DNA from 2 places in the Photobacterium sp. GJ3 genome. Region 2 is predicted to be linked to the other one. Evidence: predicted binding sites of a transcription regulator. Region 2 holds the regulator's gene; the other holds the start of a gene.
The links. The regulator MetJ, encoded in region 2, represses methionine synthesis genes. The targets are predictions, from matches to a motif close to TTAGACNTNTANANGTCTAA.
Positions count from the first base shown of each region.

Region 1 (3,416 bases), 460 kb from region 2:
CTATACCCTGCTCACCGGAGAAAAGCTCTATGCCTACAAAGAAAATGTTCTGGCCTATGAGATGATTGGCAGCATCATCGATTACACCAAGCTCAAAAATGCTGCGGAAGGGGAAACGCCAGCATTGTTCTACCTGAGCCAGGAAGCGTTCAATGACCCGGAAAAGCGTCAGGAAATGGATGCACTCATCCAGCGTTATCGCGACGTTCTACCGCTGCTCCCTAAGTTCCACCTGTAATCGCCATCCAAAAAACAAACAGGTCGCTCAGCGACCTGTTTTTTATTTGCTTTGGTGAGCGTGTCTTTACTGCTGTTGTAGCCATCTCGGGACATCAGCAATACTGTCGAGCACCACAGACGCCAGCGCTTCACCTTCACCGGTCACCGGTTTGCCGGTACGAACCAGAATTCGGGTGGCCACCTCTGCCGCTTCCGCAGCTTTCATGTCATCCGTTTTATCTCCGATCATCACGGAGCGCGCCATATCGATCTTCAGGAAATCACGGGCCGAAATGAACATGCCCGGCTTAGGTTTGCGGCAATTACAGTCCTGCAGATAATCTCCCTGGCCTTCAGTCGGGTGATGCGGACAATAATAGATCCCGTCAAATTCCACACCGTTATCGACAAAATTCCAGTCCATCCATTCGGTCAGCGTCAGGAATTCATCTTCGGTATACATCCCCCGGGCAATCCCGGCCTGATTGGTGACCAGCACCAGCAGATAGCCCATTGCTTTGAGCTTTTTACAGGCGTCAAACACACCCTCGACATATTCGAAATCATCTACGGTATGAACATAACCATGATCAACGTTAATCACGCCGTCACGATCGATAAACACTGCGGGCTTAGCCAAGCGATCACCTAACACAATCAAAAACGAAATTGGCTAAATTATGGCATGGCTGTGTAGTGGTTTCATCTGTTAATCCAGTTCACCTGAAGGCTTTGTGTGGCGATCTGGCGTGGCAGAATCTCTAAAAACCAGATTATGGACGTCTAGACGTAAAAATATCTATTGACTTGGCCATCTAGACACCCTAGCATCAGGCAACAGATGACACGGAGAAATTCCGTGTATACAAGTAAATGATAAGGTCATACGCCTGTTCGACACACAAAATCACTATTCTGGGCGAATAAATGACCACAACGCTATGCTGATTGACACATGGCAGTAAGCAGACAAGTAGTAGCAGGATACAGCATGATAGAGATTAACCGGGTCAATAAAGTCTTCCAGGTCGGGGAGAAACACATCCACGCCCTGCGCGATATCAACCTTAATATTGCTGAAGGAACCATTTTCGGCGTCATCGGCGCTTCCGGTGCAGGAAAAAGCACGCTGATCCGCTGCGTCAACCTGCTAGAAAAACCGACTTCCGGTCACCTGATTGTTGACGGCGTTGATTTGACGCAGTTGTCCAGTCAGGAACTGACACTGGCCCGCCGCAAAATCGGCATGATTTTCCAGCATTTTAATCTGTTATCCTCCCGGACCGTCTTTGAAAACGTCGCTTTGCCACTGGAACTGGCCGGCACCGATAAATCTGAGCTCAAACGTAAAGTCACGGAACTGTTGCAGCTGGTTGGGCTGGCCGACAAACACCATGCCTATCCGTCGAACCTGAGCGGTGGACAAAAACAGCGTGTTGCCATTGCCCGCGCACTGGCATCCGATCCGAAAGTTCTGCTCTGTGATGAAGCCACCAGCGCACTGGATCCGGCCACCACGCAGTCTATTCTTGAGCTGTTGCGCGAAATTAACAGCAAACTGAACCTGACCATCCTCCTGATCACCCACGAAATGGATGTAGTGAAAAGCATTTGCTCTGAAGTGGCTATCATCGGTAACGGTGAACTGGTCGAGAAGGGTCCGGTTGGTGATATTTTTGCTCACCCGAAAACAGAGCTGGCCCGCGAATTTATCCGCTCAACGCTGGATCTGTCGATTCCTGAAGATTATCAGGCTCGTCTGGAAACGACCCGGAACGCGCATAACTATCCGCTGATCCGTCTGGAGTTTACCGGCGCATCCGTCGATGCCCCGCTACTCAGCCAGGCGTCGCGTCAGTTTGGGATTGACGCCAATATCCTGAGCGCCGATATGGATTATGCCGGCGGTGTGAAGTTTGGCCTGATGCTGGCCGAGTTTTTTGGAACAGAAGAAGCGACTCAACAAGCCATCGCTTTCCTTCGTGAACACAAAGTGAATGTAGAGGTGCTGGGTTATGTTGCTTGATTCTATCGCCACCTGGTGGCAAACCAACGAACGTCTGGTCGGGCTGCTGACCGAAGCGCTGGGTGAAACCCTGGTGATGGTCTTCGCCTCTGGGGTCATCGGCTTTGCTGTCGGCATCCCGCTGGGTGTCGCGCTGCACCTGACGAAACCTAAAGGTCTTGTCGCAAACCCGGGTCTGAATAAAACACTGGGCGCTATCGTCAACATCGGCCGTTCGATCCCGTTCATCATTTTGCTGGTTGCGATTATTCCGTTTACCCGCTTCGTTGTGGGCAGTTCTATCGGGACTGCGGCGGCCATTGTTCCGCTCACCGTCGGTGCGATTCCTTTCATTGCCCGTCTGGTTGAAGGGGCACTGCTGGAAGTTCCGGGCGGGCTGGTTGAAGCCGCACAAGCCATGGGGGCAACCCCGGCTCAGATCATCCGGAAAGTTCTGCTGCCGGAAGCAATGCCAGGCATCATCAATGCCGCAACCATTACCCTGGTTACTCTGGTCAGCTACTCTGCCATGGCCGGTACTGTTGGCGGCGGCGGCCTGGGCGATGTCGGAATTCGTTATGGCTACCAGCGCTTTGACGGGACCGTGATGATGATTACCGTGGTCATGCTGGTTGTTCTGGTGCAACTGATTCAGTCCGCAGGGGACCATCTGGTTCGCCGGGTCGACCACAGATAAGCTTGACGAAAAGACAACACAAAGCTCACATTCGCCGGACATCGTCTTCAGGCGACAACGATAAGTTAGCGAAATACAACGACAACAAGTACAGGGATTCCCTGAATATAGGAGATGTACAATGGCACTGAATATCAAACATTTCTTCGCAGTGGCGGGATTGGCTTCAGCACTGGCTCTGACTGGCTGTGGCGAGAAAGAAGCGGCAGTCGACAACAACAAAATCAAAGTCGGCGTGATGGCGGGCTCTGAAGCTCAGGTTGCAGAAATTGCAGCCAAAGAAGCCAAAGACAAGTACGGTCTGGATGTAGAACTGATCACTTTCACCGACTATGTATCGCCAAACGCCGCTCTGGAAGAAGGTTCAATTGATTTGAATGCATTCCAACACAAGCCATACCTGGATCAGCAAGTGAAAGACCGTGGCTATAAATTTGCTGTTGCCGGCAACACATTCGTTTACCCGATTGCAGCTTACTCACACAAGATCACCTC
Region 1 is NZ_CP073578.1:2,664,644-2,668,059, forward strand. Features, by position in the region: gene KDD30_RS12245 (zinc-dependent metalloprotease) at 1-238, shown strand, start outside; gene gmhB (D-glycero-beta-D-manno-heptose 1,7-bisphosphate 7-phosphatase) at 305-859, opposite strand; gene metN (methionine ABC transporter ATP-binding protein MetN) at 1,211-2,245, shown strand; gene KDD30_RS12260 (methionine ABC transporter permease) at 2,235-2,921, shown strand; gene KDD30_RS12265 (MetQ/NlpA family lipoprotein) at 3,043-3,416, shown strand, end outside.
Region 1: the regulator MetJ is predicted to act here: its motif matches at 995-1,014, upstream of metN (methionine ABC transporter ATP-binding protein MetN).

Region 2 (3,416 bases):
GCAAGCCTGCCAACACTGTAGAAGACCTCGCTCTGGCTTACAGCCCGGGTGTGGCTGAACCTGTGCGTGAAATCGCGCAAAACTCAGAAAATGTCTATAAGTACACCGGTAAGGGCAACATGGTTGCCGTCATTACCAACGGTACGGCGATTCTGGGTCTGGGCAACCTCGGCCCGCTGGCTTCTAAGCCAGTGATGGAAGGTAAGGCGCTGTTGTTCAAACGTTTTGCAGGCCTGGATTCGATTGATATCGAAGTCAAGCACCGCACCATCGACGAGTTCGTCGATACAGTTGCGAATATTGCAGACACCTTTGGTGGCATTAACCTGGAAGATATCAAAGCGCCTGACTGCTTTGAAATTGAAAAGCGTCTGATTGAACGCTGTCAGGTGCCGGTTTTCCATGATGACCAGCACGGGACGGCCATTGTGACCGCTGCGGGTATGCTGAATGCACTGGAACTGCAGGGCAAGAACATCAATGAAGCTGTGATTGTCTGCCTGGGGGCTGGTGCAGCTGCCGTGGCTTGTATGGAACTGCTGATTAAATGTGGCGCGCAGCGTGAGAAAATCTACATGCTGGACCGTAAAGGTGTGATTCACACCCGTCGCGATGACATCAATGAATACAAGCAGCTGTTTGCCAATAATACCGATAAGCGAACGCTGGAAGATGTGATTGAAGGTGCGGATATCTTTGTCGGTGTGTCCGGCCCGGATCTGCTGTCTGCAGAAGCGCTGAAACTGATGGCTGATCAGCCGATTGTTTTTGCCTGCTCCAACCCGGATCCAGAGATCAAGCCAGAACTCGCCCATACCGTGCGCAATGATCTGATCATGGGGACCGGTCGTTCGGATTATCCGAATCAGGTGAATAACGTGATTTGCTTCCCGTTCATTTTCCGTGGTGCGTTGGATGTGCGCGCCAGCGAGATCAATGACGACATGAAGCTGGCTGCGGTCCATGCGATCCGTGAACTGGCGAAAGAGCCGGTACCTGCGGAAGTTGTGAAAGCTGCGGGTGTAGAGAAACTGGCGTTCGGCCCAGAGTATATTATTCCGAAGCCAATGGATCCGCGTCTGTTACCTCGTGTTGCGAAGGCGGTTGCAGAAGCTGCGGTTGCATCAGGGGTTGCCCGAATTGAAATGCCAGTGGGTTATATGGAAGTGTAATGACACATCCATTGTGATTCAGGATTGAAAAACCAGCCGCAAGGCTGGTTTTTTTTTGAGTGCTAGGGCTAGATTATTCGTTGATATCTTCGTATTCAATACCCAGGCTGTCCATAATCGCTTTGGCTTCTGCTGGCAGGTCGTCCGGGCGGTCTTTCCGGATATCTTCGTCTGTTGGCAATGGCTGACCCGTGTAGGCGTGCAGGAAAGCCTCGCACAGCAGCTCGCTGTTGGTGGCATGGCGCAGATTGTTCACCTGACGGCGGGTGCGTTCGTCCGTGAGGATTTTCAGCACTTTCAATGGGATTGAAACAGTGATCTTTTTGACCTGCTCATTTTTCTTGCCATGTTCTGCATAAGGGCTGATGTACTCACCGTTCCACTTTGCCATTGTTTACCTTCTCAGCGATATCGGGTTTCGAAATATTGTATGGGGGAATTTTAGCGGCATTTACTGCCACAAGCAAAGACATATAGACGTCCAGAAGTGTTGACGTCTTTTTGAAATCTAGCTAAGGTTGTGGAAATTTTATTCTCGTCGACCCCGGCCATGCCGAAGGAACAAGGAAGCAACGATATGAGAGACAAGAAAACAGCGACCATCGCTGTACGCAGCGGTATTGAAACTGATGAGCAATTTCGTGCTGTGGTGCCACCAATTTACTTGACCTCAACCTATGGCTTCCCGGAGCTGGGTACGTTGCCCCAATATGATTACTCCCGTTCAGGCAACCCGACCCGAAATTTGCTGGCCGAGACGCTGGCCGATCTTGAAGGCGGCGCGGGTGGTGTTGTGACCAGCTGCGGCACGGCGGCGATCAACCTGCTGGCGACAGCACAATTAGGGCCGGGCGATCTGGTGGTTGCTCCCCATGATTGTTATGGCGGCACTTATCGACTGTTCAATACCCGGGCCGGGAAAGGTGATTTTCAGGTGCTGTTTGTCGATCAGGGTAACCCGGAAGCACTGGCCGAAGCACTGGCGAAGCAACCCAAGCTGGTGTGGGTTGAAACGCCGTCCAACCCCTTGTTGCGGGTGATTGATGTAGCACAGTTGTGTGAACAGGCGCATGCTGCGGGCGCACTGGTTGCCGTAGATAACACCTTCTTATCTCCGGCACTGCAGCAGCCCATTTCGCTGGGAGCTGATTTCGTGGTGCACTCCACCACCAAATATATTAACGGTCACTCCGATGTCGTCGGCGGGGTGCTGATAGCCAAAGACAGTGAGCAGGCTGAGCAACTGTCCTGGTGGGCCAACTGTATCGGCGCCACGGGCGCGCCGTTTGATGCTTATCTGACGTTGCGGGGTGTCCGGACGCTGGTGCCGCGGATGCGATTACATGAAGAAAACTCAGCTCGCCTGCTGGCTTATCTGCAAACTCAGCCGCTGGTCGGACAAATTTATCATCCAAGCCTGGCGGATCATCCCGGTCATGACATTGCCGCAAAACAGCAGCAAGGATTTGGCTCCATGCTGAGTTTTGAGCTGGCAGGGGACATGAAACAACTGGAAGTTTTTGTGGCGACCTTGAAGTTGTTTTCACTGGCTGAATCGCTGGGGGGAACAGAAAGTCTGATCGCGCACCCGGCCAGCATGACCCACAGAGCGATGTCGGACGAAGCGCAACTGGCCGCTGGATTGCTGCCATCACTGCTGCGTTTGTCGGTCGGGCTGGAAGATGCGGATGATCTGATCGCCGATCTGGATCAGGCGTTTGCCAAAGCGGCGGAGGCCGGTGCATGAGCCTTGAGCGTCAGTTACATAAATTCGGAGGCAGCAGTCTGGCGGATGCCGGTTGTTACCGGAATGTCGTCAATATCCTGCAGCAATATTCTCAGTCCGACGATCTGATTGTTGTATCAGCGGCGGGTAAAACAACCAACCGTCTGATTCAGTGGCTGGCCCTGCTGCCCAAGGATGGGCGTCTGGCGCATGAGAGTTTGCAGGACCTGCGGAATTTTCAGCAGCACCTGATTGAAGAATTACTGGATGAAACGGCTGCCGATGTCTTACTGACGTCTTTGCATCTTGAATTCAGTGAACTGGGGCAACTGACGGATCGGGACCTGACCCCGGCCAGACAGGCTTGGGTGCTGGGTCATGGTGAACTGTGGTCTTCCCGCTTGCTGGCTGCGCTCCTGACTCAGAAAGGCTTGGCCGCCCGTGCCGTGGATTCCCGTGTGTTTCTGCGGGCAGAGCGCGCCACCCAGCCTGAAGTGGATCGCGGACGTTCATTGCCG
Region 2 is NZ_CP073578.1:3,128,876-3,132,291, reverse strand. Features, by position in the region: gene KDD30_RS14535 (malic enzyme-like NAD(P)-binding protein) at 1-1,172, shown strand, start outside; gene metJ (met regulon transcriptional regulator MetJ) at 1,246-1,563, opposite strand; gene KDD30_RS14525 (O-succinylhomoserine (thiol)-lyase) at 1,750-2,919, shown strand; gene KDD30_RS14520 (bifunctional aspartate kinase/homoserine dehydrogenase II) at 2,916-3,416, shown strand, end outside.